3 regions of the Micromonospora sp. NPDC005172 genome follow, and region 3 is predicted to be linked to each of the others. Evidence: riboswitches for the same ligand, from Rfam matches in the RefSeq annotation. Region 3 holds a riboswitch; each other region holds the start of a gene.
The links. A riboswitch is a leader RNA that binds a small molecule or an ion and turns the genes downstream of it on or off. The one in region 3 is predicted to bind S-adenosylmethionine.
Positions count from the first base shown of each region.

Region 1 (10,715 bases), on a different contig from region 3:
ATCACGATCCGGACCGTGCCGACGATCCGGAGCAGCGCCCAGGCCACCACACCGATCACGATCAGCCGCCAGCACCAGGCGGCGGCGATCCGTAGGCCGTGCGGCACGTCGGCGTCGTCCCGGCTGGACGTCGAGCTGTGCAGGTCCACCGGAGGCTCCGCGCCGACGACCGTGGCCTTCGCCGGTGCGACGGGCCCAGGGATGGCCGGCGAGGCCACTCCCGGCGTCTCCGGGGCGTCGCCCGGGGTCTGCTCAGCGATGCTCACCGACTTCTGTCCTGACTGGTAGGCGCGGCGCAGCCGCCCGCGTACCTGCTCGAAGCGGCTCAAGCGCACCTCCTGGCAGAAGAGTCGTCCGCCCAGGGCGACAGGTCGGACAGCATACGTCCGTTCCCGACACCGTAGGGCAGTTCCGCCACACAATGCCCGCATCGCCGTGGGCGTAACCACCGGCAGCCGGTCACCTGCGACACGGTAGCGTCTGCCCCGTGACCGCCGACCAGGATCTCGACTCCGGCCTGCCCATCCGCCTGCTGCACGATCGTGTGCTGGTGCGGATGGACGGCAGCGAGGGCGAGCGTCGCTCCACCGCTGGCATCGTCATCCCGGCGACCGCCGCGGTCGGCAAGCGCCTCGCTTGGGCGACCGCCGTGGGTGTGGGGCCGAACGTCCGCGCCATCGTCTCCGGCGATCGGGTGCTCTTCGACCCGGACGAGCGTTCCGAGGTCGAGTTGCACGGCCGCGGGTACGTGCTGCTGCGCGAGCGCGACGTGCACGCCGTGGCCGCCGTACGGGTGGAGAACGACTCCACCGGCCTCTACCTGTAGACCTCCCCCCGAGCGCGGTCGCGCCGTTTGTCGGCGCGTACGACGGGAAGCCAGCCGGCGACCGTGGCCCTGGGGAGGGACGATGCCGGTATTCGTCAAGAAGCTGCTGACCTGGGGCAGCGTCGCGTTCCTGATCTACTTCATGGCGTTCCGCCCGGACGGTGCCGCGCAGTTGTTCAAGGGGATCGGGGTCGCGCTCATGGCGATGGCCCAGGGGCTCGGCGACTTCCTCACCACGCTGATGACCTGACCCGCCGCCCGGCCGCGCTCAGGCGTGACCGTGCGGCCACGGCGCGGCGGGGCGTAGTTCATGCCAGCCGGCCGGCGGGTGGTTGACCGGGGGCGGCGGGGCGAGCACCACCGGGATGGGCACCACCGGCTCGTCGGGCGCGGCGACCGATCGCCGCGTACCGTCCGGGAAGCGCAGGTGGTACTGGCTGCCGTCCCAGACGCCGGCCGGGGCCTGCGGATCGCGGCCCACGAAGTACGACCGGTACGCCGTGATCGCCTCCAGCAGTTGACGTTCCTCGACGGCGGTCCGCTCCCGGTCGGCCGGTTTGCGGTCGAGACCGCGCAGCGTCCCGTCGCGCAGCAGGGCCAGCCGGGTCGCCGCGAGCTGGTATCCGCGCATCGCCCGCGCCCCGGCGTCCCCGGCGACGCGGCGCGCCCAGCTCCGGGCGGCGTGCCGACGACCCAGGCTGCTCAGAGCGGCCACCTCGGGCGGGCTCAACCAGCCGGCGCGTACGTAGTCGGGCAGCGTCCGCTCGGTGAGCCGTCCCTCCCAGGCGCGCAACCACACGGCCAGCCCGACCACGCCGAAGAACACCGGCACCATCAGGCCCAGGAAGCCGTACAGCATGATCACTGCCTCGCCGGTGGCCTGGGTCAGCGTCGGCAGCAGGTTCCACGTCCCGTGCAGCATCATCGCCAGCAGCAGGCCGGCGATCGGGGCCAGCACCCGGACACGCCGGTCGGCGGTACGGGAGGCCACCCCGAGGCCGACACCGGTCATCGAGGTGAAGAGGGGATGGGCGAACCCGAAGAGGAGGATCCGCACGATGAAGATGGCGATCACCTGCTGGGTACCGGTCGCCGGACCGTACCGGTCGGCACCGGCCGCGTAGCCGTATCCGCCCAGGTAGAGGATGTTCTCCACCATGGCGAAGCCGACTGCGGAGAGCCCGCAGTAGACCAGGCCGTCGGTGATCCCGGACCACTCCCGGCGGCGGAAGATCAGCAGCAGGATCGGGCCGAGGGCCTTGGTCAGCTCCTCGATGAACGGTGCCACCAGCACGCCGGTCAGCGCATCCGGCAGTCCCCAGTCCGCGAAGCGTCCGGCGGCGAACTCGTTCACGTTCAGCGAGGCGGCCGTGGAGACGAACGCGCCCCAGGCGAAGCAGAAGATCAGATATTTCAGGGGTTCCGGTTCGTAACGGTCGAGCCAGAGGAAGCAGGCGACGAGCACCGGCACCGGCAGGATCGCGGCGACCACCCCGACCAGCAGCGCCTGTACGCCCAGCGACTGGCCGAGGGTGAACACCATGAAGACCGCGCACGCGGCGATGAGCAGCACCACCCCGGCCAGCACCAGGAACCGCACCCAGCCGAAGCGGCGCGGCGGCATCCCGGGTGACGAGCCGGCGGGCGGGGCCGCGGGCGTGTGCGGCGGCGACGGCAGGGGTGCACCGGGCGGGGTGTCGGCCATGCGGTCAGCGTAGCCATCCGCCGCCGGCTGGTCCGGGCGCATCCACAGCCGCTATGCTGCCGGCAGGTCACGAGCGCCAGCGTCAAGCCCCGGCTTGCTGGCCGGCAACCCTCGTCGAGTTCGCGGTGGGGTGCCCCGGGTGATGACCGGGCCCAGCCCGATCGGCGTGCTGGGCAAGCGCGGACCCCGTCCCGACAGGCACACCCGGGGTCCCTGACCCCGGAGGTTCCGGCGTGTCCGTCACTCTCGTACCCTCGCTGCCCAGCCTGCCCGCCGTCGCGTCCGCGCCGTCGGCGGCGCTCGACGTGCTCGGCGTACCCGGCGAGATCAACCTCGACTACGCGGCCACCGCGCCGTGCGCGCGGGCCGCGGCCGACGCGGTCACCGAACTGCTCCCCTGGTACGCCAGCGTGCACCGGGGCGCGGGAGCGCTGTCGCGGCGCTGCACCCTGGCGTACGAGCGGGCCCGGCAGACGGTCGGCGACTTCTTCGGCGCGCGTGCCGACGACCACGTGATCTTCACTCGGAACACCACCGACGCCCTCAACCTGTTGGCCCGGTCGTTGCCCGCTGGCACGACTGTGGTCACCTTCGCCGGTGAGCACCACGCGAACCTGCTGCCCTGGCCGCGCGGCTCGGTACGCCTGCCGGTGCCCGCCGACCCGGCCGGGGCGGTACGCGCTCTCGCCGCCGCCCTGACCGAGCTGCGCCGCGACAGCAACCCCACGCTGCCGGTGCTGGTCGCGGTCACCGGGGCGAGCAACGTGACGGGTGAGCTGTGGCCGGTCGCCGAGCTGGCCCGGGTGGCCCACCGGCACGGCGCCCGGATCGTCCTCGACGCCGCGCAGCTCGCCCCACACGCCCCGGTCGACCTGCACGCGCTCGACGTGGACTACCTGGCCGTCTCCGGCCACAAGCTGTACGCCCCGTTCGGCGCGGGTGTGCTCGTCGGCCGGGCGGACTGGCTGGACGCCGCCCCGCCGTACCTCGTCGGCGGCGGTGCCACCAGCAACGTCGGGCCGGCCACCCATGACGTGACCTGGGCGACCGGCCCGGCCCGGCACGAGGCCGGCACCCCGAACCTGTTGGGCGCGGTGGCGCTGGCGGCGGTGTGCGCGGCGCTGGCCGACGCCGACCGGGTCGCGCTGCACGCCCGTGAGCAGGCGTTGCTGGCTCGGCTGCGCGACGGCCTCGCCGCCCTGCCGCACGTGGTGGAGCTGCGGACCTTCGACGCGGACGCGCCCCGGGTCGGCATCGTGTCGTTCGTGGTCGCCGGTCAGGACTCCGCGACGGTAGCCGCGCGGCTCGCCTCCGAGCACCGGATCGGCGTACGCGACGGGTTGTTCTGTGCCCATCCGCTGGCCCGGCGGCTGCTCGGCGAGGCTGCCGCGCGTACCGGCCGAAGGGATCTTCCAGCGACCGCGCTGCGCGCCAGCATCGGTCTGGGCAGCACCGCCGCCCAGGTCGACCGGCTGCTCGCGGCGCTCGCCGAGCTGGCCTGAGCCCCGTGCTCAGCCGACCGGCGGGGCGGTGGGTGGTTTCGGCGCCTCGCCCGGCTCGGCCGGTTCGCCGACCGGCCGCTCCTGTTCCCCGAAGGAGATCCGGATGCAGCGGTTCGCCTCCTCCTGCTCGATCCCGGAGGCCACCAGCAGGTCACTGGCCGTGGTACGGATCTGGGCGACCACGACGCTGCCGGAGAAGCCGACCCCTGCGCCGTACGCCCGCCCGGCCTCGCTGACGGCCCGCAGCGACCGCTCCCGCGCCTGCTGCGGCTCCTCACCCACCGCGAACTCGTGCTTGAGCAGCCGGACCGACTCGGCGAGGTGGCCGATCGCGTCCGGCATGGTCTCGGGCACCGGCTCGTCGTCCTCGATCAGGGTGACGGACCGGCGGATCAGCGTGCCGGAGTTGCGCATCGCGCGGTCGATCGGGTCGGCCGCCTCCGCGTAGTGGGTGAGTTCGCTGCGACGGTGCCAGCGGGCCGGTGACAGGGTGGCCGTCTCCTTCGCCCCCTCGATCGCCTCGGACAGGGTCGCCAGCTCGTCCTTGTTGTTGCGCAGCCGTTCCAGCGCCCGCTGGATGCCGGCGCGATCCCGCGCGCGCAATCCGTCGGCGGTGGCGTCGAGTTGCGCCGCGAGCAGGTCCAGCGCCGGCCGGGCGGCCCGGTTGATCACTCGGAGCGGGTTCAGCGGCAGCAGCACAGCCGTCACCAGCAGGGCGACCCCGCCGCCGAGGAACGCGTCGACGAAGCGGGGGATCTCCAGGTTCTGGGTCGACGGGCTCAGCGTCACGATCAGCACCGCCGTGGCCGCCGCCTGGATGACGATGGCCACGCTCGCGCCGGCGAAGATGGTGAGCAGGATCGCCACGGTGACCACCAGGCCGAGCTGCCACGCGCCGGTGCCGAGGAAGTAGATCAGCAGGTCACCGACGAATACCCCGACGCCCACACCGACGATCAGCTCCACGGTCCGGCGGAAGCGCTGGCCCACCGACGCGGCCAGCGTGCCGACGGCGGAGATCGGCGCGAAGACCGGCTGCGGATTGCCGAGCACCTTGTGCGAGACGAGGTACGCCAGGCCGGCGGCCAGACCAGCCTGCACGGCCAGCCCACCGGCCATCCGTACCCGGTGCAGCCGGTCGTGCAGGGTGGCCCGGCCGCGGTGCCGGAGCTGCTCGGTGGCCTCCGCGATCCGCGCCCCGTCGACATCCACCAGTCCATCGCGCAGCGGGGCACGCCGCACCATCGGAGGTCTCTTGTCCCGGGCCGCCGCCATGGGCGCGACTACCCGTGGCAGGGCCGCTGAATCCTCCCGTGCGCGTGCCGCGCGAGCGGATGCGGCAGACTCGGGCGGTGGCGGATCTGCTGGACCGGTGGCGGGCGGCGGCCCACGCCGCCGGTGCGAAACCCGACGAGCGCATCATCCGGGCCGGTGAACAGCTACTCGCCCGCTGGGGGGAGCCGCACCGGCACTACCACACCGTCGCGCACCTGGGCGTCGTCCTCGATGTGGTGGACCGCCACGCCGGGCTGGCCGGGCGGCCGGATCTGGTCCGGTTGGCGGCCTGGTGCCACGACGCGGTCTACGACCCACGGGCCGCCGGCGACGCCAACGAACGGGACAGCGCGGCGCTGGCCGAGAGTCTGCTCACCGGGCTCGGGGTGCCGGCGCCCGCCGTCGCCGAGGTCCGCCGGCTGGTCCTGCTCACCGCCGGGCACCGGGTCACGCCGGACGACGCCGATGGTGCCCTGCTCTGCGACGCGGACCTCGCCGTGCTGGCCGGCCCGCCGGCCGCCTACGACCGCTATGCCGCGGCGATCCGACGGGAGTACGCCCACGTGCCCGAGCCGGCCTTCCGGAGCGGACGGGCCGCCGTGCTCACCGGGCTACTGGAGCTACCCACGCTGTTCCGGCTACCGCCGCTCGTCGCGCGGTGGGAAGCGCCCGCCCGGGCCAACCTGGGCCGGGAGCTGGCCACTCTCACCGGGTCGACGGCGCACTGAGGTGCTTCGGGCGACGCAGACCGGCGTCGCGGAGCAACCGGACCAGCTCCCGGCTCGGCACCACCCGGGCACCGAGCCACACCGCCGACGCGAACCGGTCGGCAGGGATGTCGTAGTGGTCCCGGTCGAAGCCGCGCCGGGGCGCGCCCAGCGCCTCCGCGAAGGCGTGCAACTCGGCGTAGGAGACGTCGCTGATCAGGTGCGACCACAGCCGACCGCGCGCCGGCCACGCCGGCCGGTCCAGGTAGAGCATGCCGCCGAGGCTAGCTCGCGTTGATGATCGGTGGCCGGCGACCTAGCCTCGGCGGCATGGCCCCCACCGGACTCCTCGACGACCTGCGCGCCGCCCTGGGCGAGAACGCCGTGCTCACCGACCCGGACCTGCTGCGCGTGCACCAGCGCGACGAGGCCGACCTGTGCGCCGCCGGCGTACCCCTGGTGGTGACCCGCCCCCGCACCACCGAGCAGGTGGTCGCGGTGATCCGGGCGGCGGCACGGTACGGCGTACCGGTCGTGCCCCAGGGTGCGCGGACCGGGCTGGCCGGCGCGGCGAACGCGGTGGACGGTTCGGTGGTGCTCAGCACCGTCGCGATGGACGAGATCCGGGAGATCGACCCGGTGAGCCGGATCGCCGTCGTCCAGCCGGGCGTCGTCAACGCCGCGCTTGCCGGGGCGGTCGCCAAGCAGGGCCTCTGGTACCCGCCGGACCCCGGCTCCTGGGAGTCGTCCACCATCGGCGGCAACGTGGCCACCAACGCCGGCGGCATGTGCTGCGTGAAGTACGGCGTGACCACCGAGTACGTGCTCGGCCTGGAGGTGGTGCTCGCCTCCGGCGAGGTGCTGCGCACCGGTCGGCGTACCGCCAAGGGGGTCGCGGGCTACGACCTGACCCGGCTCTTCGTCGGCTCGGAGGGAACCCTCGGCGTGATCACCGAGGTGACCGTGGCGCTGCGGCCCGCCCCGGCCGAGTCGCTGACCCTGGTGGCGGTCTTCGGCTCCACGGCGGCGGCCGGCACGGCGGTGGCCCAGATCGCCGCCCGGGGTCTCACGCCGAGCCTGCTGGAACTGCTCGACCAGACGCACCTGCGGGCGATCGAGGCGTACCAGCCGATGGGTCTGCGAACCGACGCGCAGGCCCTGCTGCTGGCCGCCGCCGACACCGGTGGCCGGGCGGCCGACGACCTGGCCGCGCTGGCCGAGGTGTGCGAGGCGGCCGGCGCCGAGGAGGTCTACGCGGCCACCGATGCGCTGGAGGCAGCGGCGTTGTTGCAGGCCCGCCGGCTCGCCCACCCGGCGATGGAGAAGTTCGCCGCCGAGACCCACCCGGGTGGCAGCGGCGGTCTGGTGATCGACGACGTGGCGGTGCCGCGGGGCGCGCTCGCCGCGCTGCTCGACGGGGTGGCCCGGATCGCGGCGGACTGCGACGTGCCGATCGGCGTGGTGGGGCACGCCGGGGACGGCAACATGCACCCGAACATCGTCGTGGACCGGGCCGATCCGGCGAGCGTGGAGCGGGGTCGCCGGGCGTTCGACGAGATCATGCGGCTCGGCCTGGACCTGGGCGGCACCTGCACGGGCGAGCACGGGGTGGGCCTGCTCAAGCGGGGTTGGCTGGCGCAGGAGATCGGCCCGGTCGGCGTCCGGGTCCACCAGGCGATCAAGTCGGCACTGGACCCGACCGGCCTGCTCAATCCCGGCAAAGTGCTCTGACGGGCTGCCCTCAGCCCTGGACCTCGGCGGGCGTCGCCTGGGTGAGCAGCAACAGGATCTCGCCGGCCACCGGCGGGCGTTCCTCGCCGGGGCAGTCCTGCGAGCTGATCAGCCCGGACGAGGTGAGCAGGCTCGACGTCAGCGCGTCGATACAGGTGGTCCGGTACCGCCGGACCTGGTCGGTCTCCTCGGCGAGCCGAGGATCGGCGAGGAGCACCTGAAGCCGCTCGGTCTGCTCCGGCGCCAGCCTGCCCCGGGAGGTGACCCCGTCGCCGGCACAGTCGAGGCACTGCCACGAGCCGTCCCGCTCGACACTCAGGGTACGCAGCGGGGCGTCGGCGCCGAGGCGCTGAAGCAGGCTGACCTGCCCCTTAGCGACCGTCGTCGGGACCTCGGGGGACGACCCGCCGGCAGCCGAGCCGGGCGGCGGCGGGGCGGCCGGTGTGTCGGCGGCGTCGTCGCGGCCGAGCAGCGAACACCCGGCCGATGCACCGACGAGCACCACACCGAGAAGAGTGGCGAGCAGACGAGGGCGCGCGCGGTTAGGCACGCGCGGAAACCTACCCCACCGTAGGTAGCGTTCGAAACCACCATCCGGGCCGCTATCGCTTGTTACCCCTCGGTAGCGTTACATTCCGGTCATCTGGCGGTCGACCGCAGCTCCGCATGATCGTCGCCGCCCCGGTCCGCGGCGTACCCGCGTGCGTCCGGCACGCCGAGTCGGGCAGCGTCCGCTCCGGCGTCGTCCGGCATGAGCTGGGACTGGCGCTCCGCCTCGACCCGCGCGCGATAGTGCTCGACCTCGCGGGCCCGCGTGGCCGCGTCCCACCCGAGCACCGCACCCATCAACTCGGCGGTGTGGTCCGCCGACTCCAGCCCACGGTGGCTCGTCTCGAACGAGATCCGGGTACGCCGCGTCAGCACGTCCTCCAGGTGCAGCGCCCCTTCGGCCCGCGCCGCGTAGGTCACCTCCGCCGCCAGGTACTCCGGGGCGCCGGCCAGCGGCGACGCGAGCAGCGGCTCGGCATCGACCAATGCCAGCAGGTCGAGGGTGAGGCTCCCGTACCGCTCCAGCAGGTGCTCCACCACGCCCACCGGAACGCCGTGCCGCCGGGCCAGGTCGGCCCGGTCCCGCCACAGCGCGGTATACCCGTCGGCGCCGAGCAGCGGCAGGTCGGCGGTCCGCGACTCGCGGCCGCCCCCCAACCGGCGTACGGCCCGGTCGACGACGTCGGACGCCATCACCCGGTACGTCGTGTACTTGCCGCCGGCCACCAGCAGCAGCCCGAGCATCGGCTCGAACACCGCGTGCTCCCGGGAGAGCTTCGAGGTGGAGTCGGCCTCGCCGGCCAGCAGGGGGCGCAGCCCGGCGTAGACGCCCTCGATGTCGGCGGTGGTCAACGGCCGATCCAGCACGGTGTTGACCTGCTGCAACAGGTAGTCGATGTCGCGCGCCGAGGCCGCCGGGTGGGACCGGTCCAGCCGCCAGTCGGTGTCCGTCGTACCGATGATCCAGTGCCCGCCCCACGGAATCACGAAGAGCACCGACGTCGCCGTACGCAGGATGAGCCCCGTCTCCCCGGTGATCGCCGAGCGGGGCACCACCAGGTGCACCCCCTTCGAGGCGCGCACCCGGATGCCGGGCCGCAGGCCCACGTCGTTGAGCATCCGCGACATGTCGTCGCTCCACACACCGGTGGCCGCGATGACGGTACGGGCGTGCACCTCGAACTCCGCGTCCGGTGAGCCGGCCGGGGCCTCCAGGTCGCGGACCCGGACACCGGTGACCTCTCGCGCCTGCCGGATCAGCCCGACGGCGCGGGCGCTGCTCACCACCGTGGCGCCAAGGCTCGCGGCGGTGCGGGCCAGGGTGACGACCAGCCGGGCGTCGTCGACCTGCCCGTCGTAGTAGCGGATCGCACCGGCCAGGGCGTCGGCCCGCAGGCTCGGGAAGATCCGCCGCGCGCCCTCCCGGGTCAGGTGCCGGTGCAGCGGCATGCCCCGGCCACCGCCGAAGATCCCGGCGAAGGCGTCGTACGCGGCCACGCCCGCGCCGTAGTACGAGCGACGGAAGATGCGCGCCGGCAGGTCCCGCAGCCCTCGCCCGGCGGGCAGGGGCACCAGGATCGGCACCGGGCGCACCAGGTGCGGCGCGAGCCGGGTCGCCAGCAACCCTCGCTCGGTCAGCGCCTCGTGGACCAGGTGGAACTCCAACTGCTCCAGGTAGCGCAGCCCGCCGTGGATGAGCTTGCTGGACCGGCTAGACGTGCCCGAGGCGAGATCCCGCGCCTCGACCAGGGCCACCTTGAGGCCCCGGGAGGCCGCGTCCAGGGCAGCACCGGCACCGGTCACCCCACCCCCGATGACCAGCACGTCGAAGCGCTCGGCGCGGAGCCGGCGCAGGTCTGTCGTACGGCGGATCGGCGAGAGTTGCCCGGCGACGGATCGGGAGACATTGGGGTCACGCACTCATCCACCGTAACCGCCGTACCAGCCGGTCGACATGTGCCGCCCGCCCCGCCCCCGGTCGTCCGGCCGCAGATCTTGGACAGGACCCGCCCGGCTGACGGAAACTGTTCAAGATCTTCGAGGTGGTCGTAAAGTTCTCGGATGCATGGTGAGCCCGCGCGTTCCGTAGCCGGCGACCGCAGCTCCCCGTGGGCGGTGGTCGCGGCCGTGTTCGTCGGCTGCTGGATCGTCGCGGTCACGGTGGCCACCCAGACCGGCGGCTGGCTCACCGATCAGGTGCTGCTCGGCTTCGGACGGGACCGGGTGGGCTGGCTCTGGCCGGTGCTCGGCCTGGCCACCGTGGTGCTGGTCGGCACGCCCGCCCTGCTGCTGACCGTGCTGCCCCGCTCGACCACGATCCGGGCCACCGGCCGGGTCTGGTTGGCTGCCGCGCTCACCCTCGGGGTGCTCACGTTGCTGCGCGTCGTGCCGCCCGTGCACCACGAGGCGTACCTCGCCGC
Region 1 is NZ_JBEXIL010000034.1:7,987-18,701, reverse strand. It holds gene ABZV06_RS22060 (AI-2E family transporter) at 1-329, opposite strand, end outside; gene ABZV06_RS22055 (co-chaperone GroES) at 488-826, shown strand; gene ABZV06_RS22050 (hypothetical protein) at 909-1,076, shown strand; gene ABZV06_RS22045 (PrsW family intramembrane metalloprotease) at 1,095-2,573, opposite strand; SAM riboswitch class IV at 2,597-2,717, shown strand; gene ABZV06_RS22040 (aminotransferase class V-fold PLP-dependent enzyme) at 2,765-4,033, shown strand; gene ABZV06_RS22035 (FUSC family protein) at 4,043-5,278, opposite strand; gene ABZV06_RS22030 (metal-dependent phosphohydrolase) at 5,386-6,036, shown strand; gene ABZV06_RS22025 (DUF4031 domain-containing protein) at 6,014-6,289, opposite strand; gene ABZV06_RS22020 (FAD-linked oxidase C-terminal domain-containing protein) at 6,346-7,746, shown strand; gene ABZV06_RS22015 (hypothetical protein) at 7,757-8,296, opposite strand; gene ABZV06_RS22010 (glycerol-3-phosphate dehydrogenase/oxidase) at 8,386-10,215, opposite strand; gene ABZV06_RS22005 (S8 family serine peptidase) at 10,357-10,715, shown strand, end outside.
Region 1: linked by a shared signal. The riboswitch ahead of ABZV06_RS22040 (aminotransferase class V-fold PLP-dependent enzyme) and the one ahead of ABZV06_RS26365 (ABC transporter substrate-binding protein) in region 3 are both predicted to bind S-adenosylmethionine.

Region 2 (8,673 bases), on a different contig from region 3:
GTTGACGATCGCGCCGGTCAGCTCGACACCCCGGGCCGGGTCGGCGGTCAGCTTGCCGACGGCCGCGGCGATTCCACCGGCCACCTCGTCGAAGCTCTTGTGCCCCTGGTCGGTCTCGATGCCCCCGGCCGGGATGAGGATGTTCTGCGAGGTGGTACACATCTGACCGCTGTAGAGGGTCAGGGTGAAACCAAGGTTGCGGCACATGCCGGTGAAGTCGTCGGTGGAGTCGATCACCACGGTGTTGAGGCCGGCCTTCTCGGTGTAGACCGACGCCTGCCGGGCGTGCGTCTCCAGCCAGTCGCCGTACTCGGTGGAGCCGGTGAAGTCGACAATCTTGACGGACCGGTGCAGCGCCAGGTCGCTGGCGAGCTTCTCGCCCGGCGCCTCGGCGGCCAGCAGGATCAGGTTCGGGTCGAAGCCGGCCTCCGCGAGGACCTCCCGCGCGTACTTCACGGTGATCGCGAGCGGCAGCACCGCGCGCGGGTGTGGCTTCACGATCACCGGGTTGCCGGTGACCAGCGAGGCGAACAGCCCGGGGTACGAGTTCCACGTCGGGAAGGTGTTGCACCCGATCACCAGCGCCACACCACGGGGGACCACGTGGAACGTCTTGGTCATCCGCAGCGGGTCGCCCTTGCCGGCGGCCTTCTCCCAACCGGCGGTGCCCGGGTGCCGGGTCATCTCGGCGTACGCGTACGCCAGCGCCTCCAGCGCCCGGTCCAGCGCGTGCGCGCCGCCGGCCTGGAACGCCATCACGAACGCCTGCCCGCTGGTGAACTGCACCGCGTTGGCCAGCTCGAAGATGTGCTTGTGCAGCCGGTCGAGGATTTCCAGGCAGACACCCACCCGGGCCTGCGGACCGGCGTCGCGCCACGCCGGCAGCGCGGCGGAGGCGGCGGTGACCAGCTCGTCGGTGCCGGCGTGCGGGTACCGCACCGCCAGGTCGACCCCGAACGGGCTCGTCTCGGTGGCGATCCGCCCGCCAGCGCCGGGCTGATCGAGCGGAAAGTCACCACCGAGGTACGCCTCGAAGGCGGCCTTGCCGTCGGCGGCGGCGGTCTCGCCGTACACGCGGGGGCTGGGGGACTCGGGATAGGCGGACCAGTAGCCCCGCTCCGTGATCGCGGTCAGCGCACGGTTGAGGGTGTCGGCGTGCCTGTCGTACAGGGAATGCGGGGTCTCCGTCATGCCCGCCATCATGCAACAGCCCGGTCGGCGAGCAGTAGGGGCGGATACCCGTCAGAGGGTGAGCTGCCAGTTGTCCCAGGCGTCCACCGGGCGGAAGCCGAGCTGCTCGTTGATCGCCACCATGTAGCTGTTGCTGGCCGCGTTCCAGGTGTCGACGACGCGTACCGCGGGCTCGTGGGTGAGCAGATGGTGCAGGTTCTCCGCCTTGGCGATGAGGCCCAGCCGGTGGCCACGGTGGGTCGGGTCGACGATGGTGATCTGCTGGAACGCGTGCCAGTCGACGGAGGCGCCCACGTCGAGCAGGGTCCAGGCGACCAGCCGGCCCGACGCCTCGTGCAGCATCCCGAGGTGGTAGCGCCGCCTACCCCGGGCGTCCAGGGCGCGCTCGTTGCCCCGGATGCGCTCGGCGTCGACCTGTTCCGGTTCCCACTGCACGTCGCCCAGCGGCGCGTCCGTCATGAGCCGGCCGTCCAGGTAGGCGACGTCCGCGACGTACTCGGGTGGGGTGGTGCCCTGCCAGGAGACGGACCGGTAGCCCTCGGCGTGGGGCTGCGCGTCGGCCAGGGCCGCCCGCAGCGCGAGCCGGTCGATGTCGGCGATGGTCAGCCGGCGACGCACCTCGGCCAGCGCGGAGTGCGCGCCCATCGCGGCGGCGAACGCGTGACCCGCCACCGGTCGGGCCGGACCGCCGGGCAGCGCGGAGACCGTCATCGCCGTCACCCGTTTGCGGTCGTGCTGGCGCAGCAGGCGTACCCCGTACTCGTGCAGGGCCCGGCCGACACCACGACGCCGCAGGTCCGGATGGACCTTCAGCTCGGCGGTGGCGTTGTCGGTGTTGTCGAGCTGCGGCAGGTCGAGCTGGAGGTAACCGGCGGGCGTACCGTCCAGGCGGGCCAGCGCCCAGAGCGAGCGGGTGCCGGGCATCGGGGCGTGGAAGAACCCGTCGAAGCGTTGCCGGCAGGACGGTGGGAAGTCGGGCAGGTCGGCCTCGGTGGCCGCCGCTCCGATCCGGTACGCCTCGTCGACCGCGGCCCGGTCGGTGCCGTCGAACGGCACGATCGTGATGCTCATGCCGGTGAGCCTGACAGCCGCAAAAGCGACAGGGCCAGCGATTATTCGCTGGCCCTGTCGGACGTGGTCGGGAGGGGCATTCGCACAACGCCTCCGGCGTTGGGTCGCAAGAACTTCAAAAGTCTTCGGCGAAATGCCCTCCCGCACGGAGCATCTTGCGCCGTCCGGTTCCTGCCGTCAAGTCCTGAGCGGCGGGTTTTCCACACTCACAGCGAAAACCCAGTCACCGGGCGGATTCAGCCCAGAAGCCCCGCGTCCCGGGCGGCACGCAGGGACGGCTTGATGTGGTGGGTCGGCCCGACCTGTGCGGCCACGGCGTCGATGGTCTTCAGACCCTCGCCGGTGTTGAAGACGACCGTCTCCGCCGTCGGGTCGAGCCGGCCGGACTCGACCAGCTTGCGCAACACTGCCGCGGTCACGCCGCCCGCCGTCTCGGCGAAGACCCCGGTGGTACGGGCCAGGTCGCGGATGCCGGCGCGGATCTCGTCGTCGTCGGCGTACTCCATCCAGCCACCGGTGCGACGCACCGCCTCCAGTGCGTAGAGGCCGGCGGCCGGGTCACCGATGTTGAGCGACTTGGCGATGCCGGTGGGCTTGACCGGGATGATCGTGTCCGTGTCGGCGTGCAGGGCCGTGGCGATCGGGTTGCAGCCGGCCGACTGCGCGCCGAAGACCTTCCAGCCGCCGGCCGGCGCGTCGACCAGGCCGATCTCGACCAGCTCGGAGAACGCCTTGTCAATCTTGGTGAGCAGTTCGCCGCTGGCCATCGGGATCACCACCTGGGCGGGAATCCGCCAGCCCAGCTGCTCGGCCACCTCGTAGCCGAGGGTCTTGGAACCCTCCGCGTAGTACGGGCGGACGTTCACGTTGACGAAGGCCGTGTCCTCGAACTCGTCGGTCTCCACCAGCTCACCGCAGAGCCGGTTGACGTCGTCGTAGGAGCCGTCGATGGCGACCAGTTCGCCGCCGTACACGGCGGTGGTGATGACCTTGCCCTGCTCCAGGTCGGAGGGGATGAAGACGATCGAGGGCACGCCGGCGCGGGCGGCGTGCGCGGCCACCGAGTTGGCCAGGTTGCCGGTGGACGCGCAGGCGAACCGGGTGAACCCGAGCGCCTTGGCGGCGGTCAACGCCACCGAGACGACCCGGTCCTTGAACGAGTGGGTCGGGTTGGCGCTGTCGTCCTTGACCCAGAGCGGCGCGGTGATGCCCAACTCGGCGGCGAGGTGCGGGGCCGCCACCAGCGGGGTCAGCCCCGGGTCGAGGGTGACCCGGGTGGCCGGGTCCTGCCCGGCGGGCAGCAGCGCGGCGTACCGCCAGATGTTGTCCGGCCCGGCCTCGATCTGCTCGCGGGTCACGGTGGCCAGCGCGGCGGTGTCGTAGTCGACTTCCAGCGGGCCGAAACACTCGTAGCAGGCGTGCTGGGCGGCGAGCGGGTAGCGGGCCGAACAGGCGCGGCAGACGAGGGCACGGGCGGGGCTGGCGGAGGTGTCGATGCCGGAGGCGGCGAGCGTCGACGTCATGTCGAGGGTCCTCTCATCTTTCCCCGCATCGCACGGTGCGGCGGGGACGGAATTGGCACCTGCCCCGCGGGTCGCTCAGCGGTGAGCGCGCGGGGTGGTTGCCGGGGCGTCGTCGGGCCGTATCCCTCAGCCCCTCTGGATGAGGTATGCAGTTGTGCCGTCGAGTCTAGGCAACGTTGCCCGGCGCCTCCACCGGGCATCCCAGCCAGTGGGTCAGCGGTGCGCCACCGCCACTGGGTCGACCACCGCGCCGGGGTCGGTGACCGCCGTCGGCCGGGGCGGCGGCGAGGGCCGGGGACGGGTCCGCGCGGCGAGGTTCGCGGCGACCAGCGCGGCGATGGTGATCGCCGCCCCGACCAGCTCGACCGTCTCCGGACGGTAGCCACGGGCGATCTGCACGACGAAGGTGGTCACCGGGACCAGGTTCATGAACAGGGCCGCGTTGGCGGCGCCCAGCCGCTGCACACCGGTGTTCCAGGCCAGCACCGCGACGACTGCGGCGACGAGCACGGCGTACGCCAGTTGCGGGGTGATCGCCACGAGGTCCGCGGCCGCCGGCGCGTGCTGCCACCCGACGGCGTCGGCGCCGATGCTCGCGGCCAGCATGGCGGCCGTGCCGGCGAGCGCGGTCAGCGTGGTGAAACGCAGCGGCGACCAGGCGCCGAACCGGGTCGCGCCGTGGGTGTAGATGGCCCAGCCGAGCACCGCGCCGATCATCATGAGGCCGCCGAGACCGAACTGGCCGAGCCCGGCCAGGCTCCCGCGGGTGATCACCAGGCCGACTCCGAGGAGCGCCACCAGGGAGAGGGCCAGCAGGAAGGGCTTCGGTCGTACGCCGTCCCGGGCCCACCGCACCAGTTGGGTGATGATCGGGGTGGTCGCCACGAAGAGGGAGACCTGCTGCGGGGCGGCGTGTTCGAGAGCCAGGTTGGTGAGCAGGTTGAAACCGGCGAAGCCGACGACGCCCAGCACCATTACCTCGGCTCCCCGACCGCCGAGCCGCAGCGCGGCCGACCCCTCGCGGAGCAGCAGGATGCCGACCAGGATGACGGCGGCGAACAGATAGCGGGCGGTGGTCAGGTTGAGCGGGTCGACAGTGGTCAGCGCGGTGGCCAGGATCGGGAACATCGCACCCCAGGCGAGCGCGGCGAGCAATGGGTAGGCGGCGGCGCGGGATCGCATCGTCAGCTCCTGTTCGAGTATCTTCGAACCAACGACACCGACCATAGGGTGTTGTTCGATCGTTGTCGAACAAGGGTTAGACTGGTCACATGGAGCTGCACGAACCCGACCTGACCGCCGTACCGGTCACCGCCGTGCTGGCCGCACTCGCCGACGACGTGCGGTTGCAGATCGTCCGGGCGCTCGCCGACGGCGGTGAGGCCGCCTGCGGCAGCTTCGACTTCGGCGTCTCCAAGGCGACCCGCAGCCACCACCTCAAGGTGCTGCGCGAGGCCGGCCTGACCCGCACCCGGGCCGCCGGCACGAGCCGCCTGGTCCGACTGCGCCGCGACGAGGTGGACACGCTCTACCCCGGCCTCCTGGACGCGGTCCTCACATCCCGACCGACGGCCTGACCCCTGCACCCACGCGCGCGTCGCCGGAGCCGATTCGCCTAGGCTCCGGCGACGCGCAGTGAGCGTGCGGTCAGGCGTTCACCGGGCTGGGCTCGGCCATCGACGGCACCTGGACGCGCCGCTTGAAGAGCAGCGCGTCGAGCGCCCACGGGCCCGACCCGAGCGCCGCGACCAGCAGGAACGACCAGCAGAAGAGGGCCGCCTGCTCACCGCCGTTGTACAGCGGCAGCAGGCCGTCCGGCTGGTGCACGACGAAGTAGGCGTACGCCATCGAGCCGGACGCGAGAAGCGCGGCTGGTCGGGCGAAGAGTCCGACCAGCACCAGCGCGCCGCAGATGAGCTGGATCAGGGCGGCCCACCAGCCCGGCCAGGTGCCGAGCGGTACCGCCTTGCCGGTCATCGGGTTGCCGCCGAACAACCCGAAGACCGACGAGAGGCCGTGCAGCGTGAACAGCAGGCCGATCACGATGCGGAACAGGGACAGGATCGGCCCGCCGAGCCGAGAGACGTTCATGGAGACCTCCATCGAAGGGAACAGATCTCTTCCATGGTGGGGCCTCAAGGCATCGATGTTAATAAGTTCTTTGCTAGTGGGAAAATCCCCGGCGGGAGAACCTGAGGCGCAATGCTGTAATTGCGACTTTGCCCTGATTTGACCGACACCCCAGTGACTCTCGCGCATTGGGAGCGCTCCCGAACCCTCAACGTACCGGCTGGCGTGGTGCCCGCACACCCTGTCGAGCTGCCCCGAATGTGGGGCAAGCGGCTACCGACCTACGCATTATTTAGCCGTCGGCCTCGTCAGAGTCTGGCTCGGGAACGAACACTCCCCGCCCCGGAGCGCCAACAACGACACCCCGATCGCGTAAGAGTGCCACCGAGCGAGCCGCAGTGGATACCGACACCGAGTACAGGTCACTGAGCTGCGCGTATGACGGAATCTTGGTACCTGGCCCGTACTCCCCGCTCCTGATCCGGGCGGCGATGTCAGCCGCGATGTCTGCATAGCTCAAAGGGATTGCGGGCATCGGTGTTCCTTCCGGGTTGGCAATCCCATCTGATCACGACACGAGTTCGCGCCTCAACAACTTGGTTGACCTATGTCACTAGGTGCAATAGCATGAAGGTGAGCCGTCCGGGTTGGCACCAGGGTTGGTTCACCCTCCGGGCTTTGCCCGGTTTGAAGCCGGGGCAGCGCTCAAAGGTGGTCCAGGACCCGAGCTGGGCTGGTTGTGGCGCTGCCCCGGCATCCCCCGTAACCCCACGAGAGGAGTCCACCCGTGACCGTGTCGGAGACCGAGACGGAAGTGCCGGCGGCGAGCGCGATCTGGTCCGTGGAGCAGGTGACGGCGGAGCTGCGCGAGACGTACCTCGCCGTCGCCGCCGCCGCTGTGCTGCTGGAACGGACCGGGGCGGGTTGCGCCCATCCGGCGATCCGGCTGGCGCGGCGCAGCGGCGAGGATGCGCTCGACCTGGCCGGTGACGCGGAACGGCAGCTCAGTGACGGCGTCCACCTGCTCCGCACCGACGCCGGCCATCAGGGTCGGGCCACCATCGGCGCTCTGGTCGAGGTGCTGGACACCGTCCGAGACCAGTTGGCCGGTGCGGCCAACCGGATCGGCGCGCTCCCGGCCCGGATCACCACTGCTGGGCGGCAGCTCCTCGACACCGACCAGCACGACTCGACCAACGACCCGGCGACCGAGACCGCGGCCGGGCAGTGGCACCGGGCTGCCGACCAGCTCGGGCTGATGACCGAGAGCCTTTCCGCGGCGGTCGCCGCGCTCACGTCGTACACCGGCGGGTTGTCCGGCGCGGAACCCGCCACCACCTGAACCTGCCCGCGGACCTGCGTGGGAAGGAAAGGGCCCGGGGTGGGTGCTGAGCTCCGGCCGGTACGTCACGCGCGGGCGTGCCGGCCGACCCCGCCCGCCCCGGCGCCGCCCGCAACCAGCATCGAACGGAAGGCGGTCCACTGTGATCTACCAGCCCATCCGGCTACTGCTTCCCCAGCTCGTCCGCGCCGTCTCGACCGCACCAAACAACCGGTGGTCCCGATGACCGAACCGCACTGGATCATTCACCTGCCGACCACCCTGCACCGGATCGACGACGCTGCGGCGCTGGCCATGGCGCTGCGCCACTCCCTCGGTCATGTGCTCGCCATCGACTTCGGCGAGACGACGCTCAGCGAGGAGGACCGGCAGTTCCTGCGTACCCGCGTCTGGTGCGACAACCGCCTACCCGGCGGTGCCCGCTGTGCGCTGCGCGCCGACCACCCCGGCGAGTTGTGTGAAGCCACCCGGGCGGTCGTGGAAACATGCTCGGATGAGCCCCGAGAGTCGCCGCCGTAAGCGCGCCAAGCCCAGCCGGTCCGGGCAGCAGGTTGTTCGTCGTGCCCAGCTCACCGACGTCGAACAGTGCGACTGCCCGGCGTGTTCGGGCGCCGACGTCGACCCGCAGAGCTTCATCGTCGACCTGGTCGGCGAGGGTGCACACCTGATCAAGACGGACGATCCCGTCGAGGCCGAGTTGTTTGCCGCGAATTTCCTGTCCGCCGGTGATCTTGCCGGCGAAGACTTCACCGAGGCTCTCAACGATGGCATGCTGCCGGCCGTTGCCGAGATCGGCACGCCGGAGGCGCTCGCCGTACTGCTCGCGATCGACGCCGTCCGGGAGGGCACCGTCGCAGCGGCCGCCGCCCGGCGTCTGATGGACGCGGGCGTCGAAGCGCCGAGTTGGGCCAGTGAGCTACGCCAGCCCGTGCGGGTCGGCCCATGTCGGCGGTTCGCCGACCCGGCGGGCAGCGCCTCCATGCTCGTCTGCGCCTTCGAGCGGGCGGGGCGCTCGTACGGGTTCGTCGTCCACGTCGACCACCTCCACTGTGACGCGGCTGCCGATATCGTGTTCTTTCCCGCTGACGCCCTGGCCGAGGTTGTCACCACCATCCAGCAGAACGGCCGCCGTGCCGGTCTGACGATCGCCGAGGAACTGTTGGACCCGGCCGACTTTCGGTGGCAGGTCGAACGGGCCCTCGACGCCCGCGCAGACCACGACCAGGAACGCGACCCCGCGGAGTTCGACGACGAGTTCGACGGCGAGGATGAGGACGGGCCGGGTTACCACCTGCTCGCGCTGCTGCTGCGAGCCCGGATCAGCACGCTGCCCGAGCCGACGCGCCCACCAGCCGAGCACGACGCAGACACCCGTCAGACCACCCTCGAACTGCTGGACATCATCAGCCAGATCGCCGGGCAGGCGCAGCAGATCCAAACCCGCGCACGACGGCGCACTGCTGGGCGGAAGCTGCC
Region 2 is NZ_JBEXIL010000020.1:656-9,328, forward strand. It holds gene paaN (phenylacetic acid degradation protein PaaN) at 1-1,191, opposite strand, end outside; gene ABZV06_RS16115 (GNAT family N-acetyltransferase) at 1,243-2,262, opposite strand; gene thrC (threonine synthase) at 2,499-3,785, opposite strand; SAM riboswitch class I at 3,796-3,931, opposite strand; gene ABZV06_RS16125 (DMT family transporter) at 3,999-4,967, opposite strand; gene ABZV06_RS16130 (metalloregulator ArsR/SmtB family transcription factor) at 5,057-5,362, shown strand; gene ABZV06_RS16135 (DoxX family protein) at 5,433-5,876, opposite strand; gene ABZV06_RS16140 (GntR family transcriptional regulator) at 6,148-6,390, opposite strand; gene ABZV06_RS16145 (hypothetical protein) at 6,643-7,197, shown strand; gene ABZV06_RS16150 (hypothetical protein) at 7,420-7,716, shown strand; gene ABZV06_RS16155 (plasmid pRiA4b ORF-3 family protein) at 7,691-8,673, shown strand, end outside.
Region 2: linked by a shared signal. The riboswitch ahead of thrC (threonine synthase) and the one ahead of ABZV06_RS26365 (ABC transporter substrate-binding protein) in region 3 are both predicted to bind S-adenosylmethionine.

Region 3 (10,715 bases):
CGGAGCGGGCGCTGGGCGCGATCCGCACGTTCGTCGGCGACCTGCGCCGGGCGTTGGAGCCCGACCGGCCGTCCCGGCAGCCATCCCGCCTCCTGGTCACCGAACCATCGGGGTACGCGCTGCGGGCCGCTCCCGACGCGGTGGATGCCGACCGCTTCGAGGCGGCCGTCACTGAGGCCGGGCGGCACCTCGCGGCGGACCTGCCCGCGCCGGCCCTTGCGGCGCTGGATGCGGCGCTCGGGCTCTGGCGTGGGCCCGCCTACGCGGACTGCGTGGGCGAGGGCTGGGCCGTCGCGGAGGTCAACCGGCTGGACGAGCTGCGCATGCTCGCCGTCGAACGGCGGGCCGAGGCGCTGCTCGCGCTGGGTCGGCCGGACGAGGCCGCCGCCGACCTGCCCGGCCATCTCGCCGGCCACCCGCTGCGGGAGGACGCCTGGCGGCTGCTCGCGCTGGCCCGCTACCGCGCCGGCCGACAGGGCGAGGCGCTGGCGGCCCTCCGCGAGGCCCGCGACGTCCTGGTGGCGGAGCTGGGGGTGGACCCGGGCCCCGAGCTGCGCCGCCTGGAGGCCGACATCCTCGCGCAGGCCGCACACCTCACCGACCTCCCCACGGTGGCCGTTGCGGCCCAGACCGGAGCCGGACCCGACGGCGGGCCGGCGTCGCGGCGGCCGTTCGTCGGGCGGGACGCCGAGCGGGAGCGGCTGCGGCGCGCCGCCCACGCCGCCACCCGTTCCGGGCAGCCCACCCTCGTCCTGCTCAGCGGTGACCCGGGCGCCGGCAAGACGGCCCTGGCCGAGGCGCTGACCCGACAGCTCGCCGCCGAGGGCTGGACCACGGCGTGGGGCCGCAGCCCCGAGTACGAGGGCGCCCCGGCGGCCTGGCCGTGGACCCAGATCACCGAGGCGCTCACCGGCTCGGGCGGGACGTCCTCGCTGGCCGGCGCGCCGTCGGACGGCAAAGCGGCCGTCACCGACGGCCCCGGTGACCCCGCCGTCACCGACGGCCCCGGTGACCCCGCCGTGGCCCGCTTCCGTCGGCACCGTGCGGTGGCCTCGGTGCTCTCCGCCGCCGCCGACCGTAGCCCGGTGCTGCTGGTCCTGGACGATCTGCACCGTGCCGACGGTGACACGTTGGACCTGCTCACCGCCCTGCTCACCGGACCGCAGCCCGCCACCGGACCGGTGCTGGTCCTGGGCACGTACCGGGCCACCGAGATCACCGAGGCGTTGACCGCCGCCCTGGCCCGTGCCGCCGTGCTCGAACCGACGCGGGAGTACCTGGGCGGCCTGTCCGCGGAGGAGACCGGCGAGCTGGCCCGCGCCGTCGCCGGCACGGAGCTGCCCCCGACCACCGTCGCGCTGATCCACCACCGCAGCGGGGGTAACCCGTTCTTCGTCCGGGAGCTGGCCCAGCTGTACGCCGACGAGGGCGGCGCGGCGCTGGAGGCGGTGCCGCCCGGGGTGCGCGACGTCATCCGGCACCGCCTCGCGCAGCTACCCGCCCCGACCCGTACCGTGCTGCGGCAGGCGGCGGTGCTCGGCCGGGACGTCGACCCCGCCGTGCTCGGCGCGCTGACCGAGGACCCGGCGGTGCTGCTGGACGCCGTGGACCGCGCGTTGCAGGCCGGTTTCCTGACCGAGCGGGCACCCGACGGGCGGCTACGGTTCACCCACATCCTGGTCCGCGACACGCTGTACGCCGACCTGTCCGCGTCGCGCCGCGCTGCCTGGCACGCCTCCGTGGCCGAGGCGTTGCAGAGGCACCGGCCCGTCGACCCCGCCGCGCTCGCCCACCACCTGCTGTCCGCCGGCGGGCCGGCCGCCGCCCAACGGGCCGCCGGTTACGCCCGTACCGCCGCCGAACAGGCCGAACGCGACGGCAACCCGCACGAGGCCACCCGGCTGTGGGCGCAGGTCGTCGAGGCGTACGACCGGGCCGGGGGGACCGAGCGGCGCGATCGGTTGAGCGCTCTGCTCGGCCTCGGGCGCGGCCTGGCGGTGACGGGTCGGTTGGCCGAGGCGCGCCGCTACCGCGCCGAGGCGATCGCCGACGCCGAGACGGTCGGTGACCCCCGGCTGACCGCGCAGGTGCTGGCCGGGTTCGACGTACCCGCGATCTGGACCCGCAACGACGACGACCAGCTCTCCGAGCGGATCGTCCGCGCCGCCGACCGTGCCCTGACCGGCCTCGGCCCGGCCGGCTCGGCGCAGCGCAGTCGGCTGCTGAGCACCCTCGCGCTGGAACTGCGGGGCGCCACCGGTGACCGTGGCCGCCGGGCCGCCGCCGAGGCCGAGCGGATCGCCCGGACCCTCGCCGACCCCGGGCTGCTGGCCTTCGCGCTCAACGCGCGCTTCATGCACGCCTTCGACCGGGTCGGGCTGGCCGAGGCCCGGGCCCGGATCGGCGTCGAGCTGGTCGACCTCGCCGCCGGGGGACAACTGGTGACCTTCGAGGTGCTGGGTCACCTCATCCTGCTCCAAGCGTGCTGCGCGCGCGCCGACCGGAGCGGCGCGGACGAGCACGCGCGGGCCGCCGACCGCCTCGCGCAGCGGTACGAGCTGCCGCTGGTCGGTGTCTTCACCGGCTGGTACGCCGCGCTACGTCAGGCGTGGGTCGGTGACCGGCACGCGGCGGCGACCGCGTACCGGAGTGCCGCCCAGCGGCTGCCGACCGACGGCATGCCGGGCCTGGCCCAGGGGCTGCTGCCGCTCGCCCTGCTCGGCCTGCGCCTGGCGGAGACCGTCGGCGACCCCGCGACGCTTCCGGCGGGTGACCGGTTGGTGCCCGCCGACGGGCGGCCCGTCGACGGTCTCGGCGGCGAGGACTGGGCCGGTCTGGACTGGGGTCCGCACGAGCCGTGGGTCCGACCGCTGCTGCTCGCCCACTGCGGCGACCGCACCGCCGCCACGGCGGCGCTGCGGGCCCTCCCGGACGGGCCGCACGACCTGCTGCGGGAGGTGCGACTGTGCCTGGTCGCCCGGGCGGCACTCGCCGTGGGTGACCTTCCCACCATCCGGCGCGTCGCCGCCGCGCTCCGGCCGGCCGCCGCCGAACTGGCCGCCGGCAGCGGGGTGCTCACCGCCGGCCCGGTCGCCGGGCACCTTGCCGACCTCGCCGCCGCGCTGGGCGACGACGAGGAGGCGGCCCGGCATCGCCGGACCGCCCGCCTGCTCACCGCGCGCGTCCGCGCCGCCGACGCGACCTGAGCGCTACCGCGCTCGGCCGGCAGGGGACTTGTCCGTTCCTGTGGAACCGGCCACCGGTGTGCGGTCAGATGGAACCGCCGGCCTCCGCCGTCGGCCGGGATCGAGGGGGTACGCCGTGCAGGGGCTCGTGCTGATCGTGGTGCTGGGCGTCACCGTCCTGATCGGCACCACCCTCGGCGGCCGCTACCGGGTCGCGCCGCCGGTGCTGCTCATCGCATTCGGGGTGCTGCTCGGGCTCGCGCCGCCGCTGTCGGACGTGGTCCTGGAACCGGACCTGGTGCTGCTGATCTTCCTGCCGGCGATCCTCTACCGGGAGAGCCTCACCATCAGCCTGCGGGAGATCCGGGCGAACCTGCCGGTGATCGGGCTGCTCGCCGTGGTGCTCGTGGTCCTCACCATGATCACCGTCTCCCTGACCGCCCAGGCGTTCGGCGTGAACCCCGCCGCCGCCTGGGTGCTCGGCGCGGTCCTCGCGCCGACCGACGCCGCCGCGGTGACCGGTCTGGCCAAACGGCTGCCCCGCAAGCTCCTCACCACCCTGCACGCCGAGAGCCTGATCAACGACGGAACCGCCCTGGTGGTCTTCGCGGTGACCGTGGGCCTGCTCACCCAGAGCGCGGAGCCGGGGGCGCTGGGCATCGGCGAGGAGTTCGTCGGGGCCAGCCTCGGCGGCCTGGTCGCCGGTCTGCTGGTGGGCGTCATCGTGGTGTTGATCCGCAAGCGGCTCGACGATCCGCTGCGCGAGGGCGCGCTGAGCGTCCTGACCCCGTTCGGCGCCTTCCTGCTCGCCAGCGCGGTGCACGCCAGCGGTGTGCTGGCGGTCGTGGTCGCCGGTCTGGTCCTCGCGTACGCCGGCCCACGGGTGATCCGCGCCCGGTCGCGGGTGCTGGCGTACGCGTTCTGGGACCTGTCCACGTTCCTGATCAACGGTGGGCTGTTCGTGCTGCTCGGCACGCAGATCCCCCGGGCGGTGCGCGGCATCGTCAGCACCTCGCCGCCGCGGGCCGTGCTGATCGTGCTCGCGGTCACGCTCGCCGTGGTGGTCACCCGGCTCGGCTTCGTCTACCTCACGGCGCAGTCGGCGAGGCTACGACGTCGTCGGATGGCGGAGCAGGAGGGCGGCACGTCGAGTTGGCGGGTCGGCACGGTCGCGGGCTGGTCCGGGTTCCGGGGCGCCGTCTCACTCGCCGCCGCGCTGGCCGTCCCGACGATGACGGTCGCCGGGCGGCCGGTGGTCGAGCGAGATCTGATCATCTTCGTCACCGCGCTGGTGATCGTCCTGATCATGCTGGTGCAGGGCACCACGCTGCCGCTGGTGGTGCGCTGGGCGGGGCTGTCCGGCGACCCCGAGCGCGTCGACGAGGCCCGACACGCCCGCCGACGCGCGACCCAGGCCGGCCTGGACGCCCTGCCCCAGGTCGCCGCCGAGGTCGGCGCCGAGGACGAGTCCGTCCACCGTCTGCGGGCCGAATACCAGCGGCACCTGGAGGACCTCAACGAGACCGGCGGCCGAACCGCCGAGGAACGTCGGCTGGAACGCCGGCTGCGTCTCGCCGTCCTCGCCCACAAGCGACAGGAGCTGACCCGGCTGCGCGACAACCGGGAGATCGACGACCTGGTACTCCAGGAGCTTCAGTCGGCGCTGGACAACGAGGAGATCCGGCTGCTGGGGCGCGGACCCAACGACTGAGCGGCGGCAGCTCCCGGCCTGACGCATTCGTGACACCGCCGCACGCAGGAACGGGGCGCTCGGCCAGGTCGTCGACGGGTACGGTGGAGCTCGTTTCGGCGTTCGTCGATGTGCTCGGTCGGTGAGGGGGTGCCCATGGCCACCGGTGCGAGCGCGGCCGACCCGAGGGTGGTCACCGAACGGCAGTTCCTCGACGAACTGGCCTCGGTCACCCGTGAGCGTGTCGCCACCGAGTTCCTCTATCTGATGGCGCAGGACGACGCCGTCATCGGTGTCCAGTGGGAGCAGCCCGGTCTGGACCACCTCCGTCGCTACCGGGTACGCGACGCCTGCCCGCACTGCGTCGTCCTCACCGCCGTGGTGACGCTGGCACCCGTGCTGCCGCTGGACGTGCTGCGTGCCGGGCGAGCCCGACCGCAGTACGAGACGGTCCTGCGTACCGGCCGGTTGCCTCACCTGGCGTTCGCCCGTCCGGCCGGTCCTCCCGGCGCGAGCTGGTTGGGCGACTGCCACGCGGTCGACGGTGACCCGCACTCCGACGCCGACTGCTCCAGGCACGCCGCGCCCCCGCCCACCGGCGACCCGCTGGCGCTGCGCCCCGGGTCGCTGCCCCGGGCCGTTCGGGAGCTGTATCCGCACGACGGCGCGGCGACCGCCGACCTGGCGCAACGGCTACGGATCGCCCAGGACTGGCGCGCCGACGCCCAGGCTGTGGCGAGCGGCATTCGCGAGGCGGCGGCGACCTGGGCGTTCCTGCGCAACTCCTGCGTGTTGGGCGTGCCGGTGCCCGGCGCCAACGGTCTCGTGCTCACGCTGCCACCGGGCCGCGCCCCGGACGACCGGCCGCTCAGCGAGCTGCACGACGCGACGGTACGCGCCCTGCCTCCCGGCCGGGGTCCGGTGCCGTATCAGGAGCGGGCCTGCCTGCTGCCCGAGTCGGCGTCGGCGACGCAGCGCATGCCGACGTACGCCAGCGCGGTGGACCTGACCGCGGCCGCGCCGGTGCGGACGCTGCGGCTGCCGGCACCCCGCCGACCGCTGAGCACCACCGGCCGGGGCGTGCTGCTGCTCTACGAGGCCCGCCACGCCATGGGCCGGCACGTGGCGAGCGCGCCGGTGCGCGACAGCGCCTACTGGGATTCCGAGGCGGCGTTGAACGTCTTCGAGTTCACCCTGCTGGAGAGGGTCGCCGGGCGGCACTATCAGGAGGCGGTGGCCGCCTACCTCCAGGCGTTGCGGCGCGAGGGCGACCTCCTGGCCCGCCCGCACAAGGTGCTCGACCGGCGTCGACGCAAGGCGCTGTCGCTCGCGTTCGGCGGACTGGACGACGAGGAGCTGCACCTCTGGGCGTCGGTCGCCTACCGCAACGCCATCCTGGAGCTGCTCGGTGATCTGAAGGCGTTCGCCGCACACCTGCGCCACCAGGCCGGCTGAGCGCCGCCGGCCACCTGGGCGACGGGCTCAGAGCACCTGGGCGAGGAAGCGACGCAGCCGGGGATGCTCGGCTCCCTCGAAGATCTGCTCCGGCGGGCCGGCCTCCAGCACGACACCCCGGTCCATGAAGGCGACGGTGTCGGCGACCTGCCGGGCGAAGCCCATCTCGTGCGTGACCACCACCATGGTCATCCCGGCGGCGGACAGGTCGGCCATCACCCCGAGGACCCCCTTGACCAGCTCCGGGTCGAGTGCCGAGGTGGCTTCGTCGAAGAGCATCACCTCGGGTCGCAGCGCCAACGCCCGGGCGATCGCCACCCGCTGCTGCTGACCACCGGAGAGCTGCGAGGGCCGGGCGTCGGCCTTACCGGCGAGCCCCACCAGCTCCAACTGCGCGCGGGCGACCTGGACAGCCTCGTCCTCGCCGAGTTTGCGGAGCCGACGCAGCGCCAATGTGACGTTGCGCAGCACGCTCATGTGCGGGAAGAGGTTGAACTGCTGGAACACCATGCCCACCCGCTGGCGCAGCGCGTCCGGGTCGTCGCGCAGCACGCTGCGCCCGTCCAGCAGGACGTCGCCCCGGTCCGGCTCGATCAGTCGGTTGAGCGTACGCAGCAGAGTGGACTTGCCCGAACCGGACGGGCCGATCACGCAGGCCGTCGCGCCGCGCGGCACGCTGAGGTCGACGCCGCGCAGCACGCGATTCGACCCGAAGGCCAGGTGGACGTCACGCGCGTCGACGCTGACCGAGGTGGTGGTCGCGGTGGTGGTCATCGCCGGTCTCCTTCCTGGATGCCAGTCAGCTCTGGGTCGTCCTCGTCCTCGTCGTCCGCGGGTGCGGTGGTGGGCCGGCCGTGGCGCAACCGCCGGTCGATCGCGTTGACGACGTGCGTCAGCGGGACGGTCAACGCCAGGTAGAACAGACCCGCCAGCAGCAGCGCGGACTCGTTGCCGGTGGTGGCCGCGTAGTCCTGCCCGATGCGGAACAACTCCCGCTGGCTGGCCACCAGACCGAGGAAGTACACCAGGCTGGAGTCCTTGATCAGCGCGATGAGCTGGTTGACCCAGGCGGGCAGCACCCGCCGGATGCCCTGCGGGATGATCACCAGCCGCATCGCGTCGGCCCAGGAGAAGCCGAGCGCCCGCGCGCCCTCCAACTGCGCTGCCTCCACCGACTGGATGCCGGAGCGGAAAATCTCCCCGATGTACGCGGCGGCGATCAGTGACAGCGCGAGGATGCCCAGCGGGTACGGTTCCGGTCCCCAGACCTGCATGCCCAGCGGGGCCAGCCCGACGCCGATCAGCAGGATCGTCGCCGCGGCCGGCAGCCCCCGGAACACGTCGGTGTAGACCCGCGCGGGCCAGCGCAGCCACCGACTACGGGAGATGCCGGCCACGGCCAGCAGCAGACCCAGCACCGTGCCGAGCAGGGCGGCGGAGACGGCCAGGATCAGGGTGTTGGGCAGCCCGACGGTCAGCATCTCGGGCAGCGCCTCGCGCATCGCGTCGGCGTCGAAGAACGTCTCCCACAGGGTGCTCAACGGATCCATCGTTCGCCTCTCCTACCGTCCCGCTCGCTCGTCACCGCTTGTCGCTCAGGACGCCGTCGAGGCGGACGGCTGCGCCGACCCGGACGGCGTGGCCGGGGCCGCCGCCTTGCCGCTGCCCGGGGTGAAGTCGGCCGGGATCGGTCGCCCCGGGTAGTACTGGGCCTGCAACCGGCTCCACGTGCCGTCGGCGATCACCTCGTCGAGGCCCTTGTTCAGCGCCTCGCGCAGCTTGTCGCCATCCTTGGCGACGGCGTACGCGGTCGGGGCGGGGCTGAGCTCCTTGGCCGCCACAGTGATCTTGCCGTTGCTGTCGGCGGCCGACTTCTCGCCGATCTCGGCCGGTGCGATCCAGGCGTCGGCGGTGCCCGCCTTGAGCTGGTTGATCGCGCCGTTGTAGTCCGGTACACGCACCGGGTCGAGCTGCTTGCCGGTGGCGTAGTCGTCCTGGACCGTGCCCTGCACCACCACGACCCGCTTGCCGGCGAGCTGGTCGAACCCGGTGATCGGTGAACCGGCCGGGACGTCCAGGCCGAAGTAGCCGAAGTCGTACCCGTTGCCGAAGTCGACGGTTTTCTTGCGCGCCTCGGTGATGGTGATCGAGGAGCTGCCGACGTCGAACTTGTGGTTGTTGACCTGGGACAGCAGCGCGGAGAAGTCGGTACCGACGAACTCGACCCGCAGGCCGAGCTTGCCGGCCACGGCGGTCAGCAGGTCGTTGTCGAAGCCGGTGAACTTACCGTCCTTGAGGTACACGTTGGGCGGCGCGTCGGTCAGCGTGCCGGCCCGCAGCACACCCGGCTGCGCCAGACCGTACGGGTTGCTGCCACCACTACCCGCCGCCGAGCCACCACCCCCACCCCCGCAGCCACTCAACCCACCAGCAACAAGAACCGCGCCAACAACAACAAATCGACCAAGAAAACGCACAGTCATCTCCAAAAGAACAGGTCGACCCCGTCGATCATGAAGTTGTTGCCCCGACACGCCGGTCGGACGGGCAACAACTTCATGATCGACGCGAGGGGTCGCGCGGATGGGTGGGTGCCCGGGAGGCGGGCGAGAGGGGAGGGGTTAGCGCTTCAGGCGGCGGTACACGCCGCGCTGCGCATTCGCATCAGGTCCACGTGCCGACGCCGGGTCAGGGCCGGCATGCGCCGGACGGCCGGTGGCGTGAGGCTGAGGATGTGCATGAGGTCTCCCGGGTCTTGGTGCTGACCTGGGTGCCAGGCCACGCTTGCACCGACGTCCTGCCGGTGCCTGGTCTTCACCCGGGGCACCCCACCGCGGAGGAGGGTTGCCGGCCAGCGAGCCGGGGCTTGTCGCTGGCGCTCATGACCTGCGCCGAGGCTAGCAGCAGCCACCGGTCGGTCGTCCAGCCGATATGACCACGCTCACCAGCCCTGGCCTGCGCCCGACGAGCAGGTCAACCTGCGTGCACGTGCGGCCGGCGCGTCTGGTCCGGCTCCTGGCGGCGCAGGATCTCCCGGGTGACCGAGGCGATCTCGCCCTGCCCGAACGCCAGGTAGCGCAGCACGTTGCGGGCCGGGCCGCCCTCGGTCCACTCGAAGTAGATGTGCGGGCGTCGCGCGCTGCGGTCGCGGATCTCCAGCAGCAGCGCGGCCAGCGCGTTGGGCACCGAGGAACTGGCCAGGCTGAGCACCGGGAAGCGGTCGTGCGCCACGCTGCCACGCACCAGCAATCCGGTCTCGAAGTCCGACGGATCGGTGACCCGGACCTCGACGAAGATCACGTCGCTGTCGTCGGGGAAGTCGTTGTCCGCCATGGTCTGGGCCAGCTTGTCGCGGTACTCCGTCAGGTCGCGGCGCTCCGGCTCGTGCGCGATCAGGCGGATGCGACGTCCGGCGCGCTCGTCGATCATGCCGGTCGCCACCTCGTCGAGCTCGACGTGGTCGACCCGCAGCTCGAACGCCCGCAGCACGCGTGACAGCGCCGACACCACGATCATCGCGCCGATGAAACAGGCGGCGATCTTCACACCGTCGGGACGCTGCACCACGTTCGCCACGGTGGTGTAGACGAACACCACGGCGATGACCCCGAACGCGACCGCGCGACCGCGCTGACGCCGCCGCCGCGCCGCGAGCGTCACGGCCGTCGCCGCCGAGGTGATCAACACCAGGACCCCGGTCGCGTACGCGCCGCCCTGCGCGTCGACGCTGGCGGAGAAGACGACCGTGATCAGGAACGCCACCCCGGTGAACACCAGCACCAGCGGCCGGACCGCGCGGGCCCACGTCGGCGCCATGCCGTAGCGGGGCAGATACCGGGGTACGAGGTTGAGCAGCCCGGCCATCGCGGACGCCCCCGCGAACCAGAGGATTCCGATGGTGGAGAGGTCGTAGACCGTGCCGAACACCCCTCCGAGGTGCTGGTGGGCCAGGTAGGCCAACGCCCGGCCGTTGGCGGCCCCGCCCGGCCGGAACGCCTCGGGCGGGATCAGCACGGTGGTAGTGACGCTGCTGGTGATCAGGAAGACGCTCATCGTCGCGGCGGCGGTGGTGAGCAACCGCCGCGCGCCCCGGATGCGGCCCAGCGGCCGATCCTCCGAGTCCTGGCGGTCCCCCCGGATGTGCGGCATCACCGCCACCCCGGTCTCGAAGCCGGACAGGCCCAGCGCCAGCTTCGGGAACACCAGCAGGGACAGCGCGACGACCATCAGCGGGTCGCCGTGCCCGGTGCGCAGCGCGGTGCTCCAGTCCCCGACCGCGCTGGGGTGGTTCACCACCCGCCACAGCGCGTCGGCGATCACCACCGCGTTCAGCGACAGGTAGACCGCGACGAGGACGACGGCGATCCCGATGGCCTCGCCGAACC
Region 3 is NZ_JBEXIL010000050.1:29,536-40,250, forward strand. It holds gene ABZV06_RS26340 (BTAD domain-containing putative transcriptional regulator) at 1-3,206, shown strand, start outside; gene ABZV06_RS26345 (Na+/H+ antiporter) at 3,322-4,896, shown strand; gene ABZV06_RS26350 (hypothetical protein) at 5,032-6,330, shown strand; gene ABZV06_RS26355 (amino acid ABC transporter ATP-binding protein) at 6,358-7,104, opposite strand; gene ABZV06_RS26360 (amino acid ABC transporter permease) at 7,101-7,880, opposite strand; gene ABZV06_RS26365 (ABC transporter substrate-binding protein) at 7,926-8,753, opposite strand; SAM riboswitch class IV at 9,106-9,217, opposite strand; gene ABZV06_RS26370 (amino acid transporter) at 9,304-10,715, opposite strand, start outside.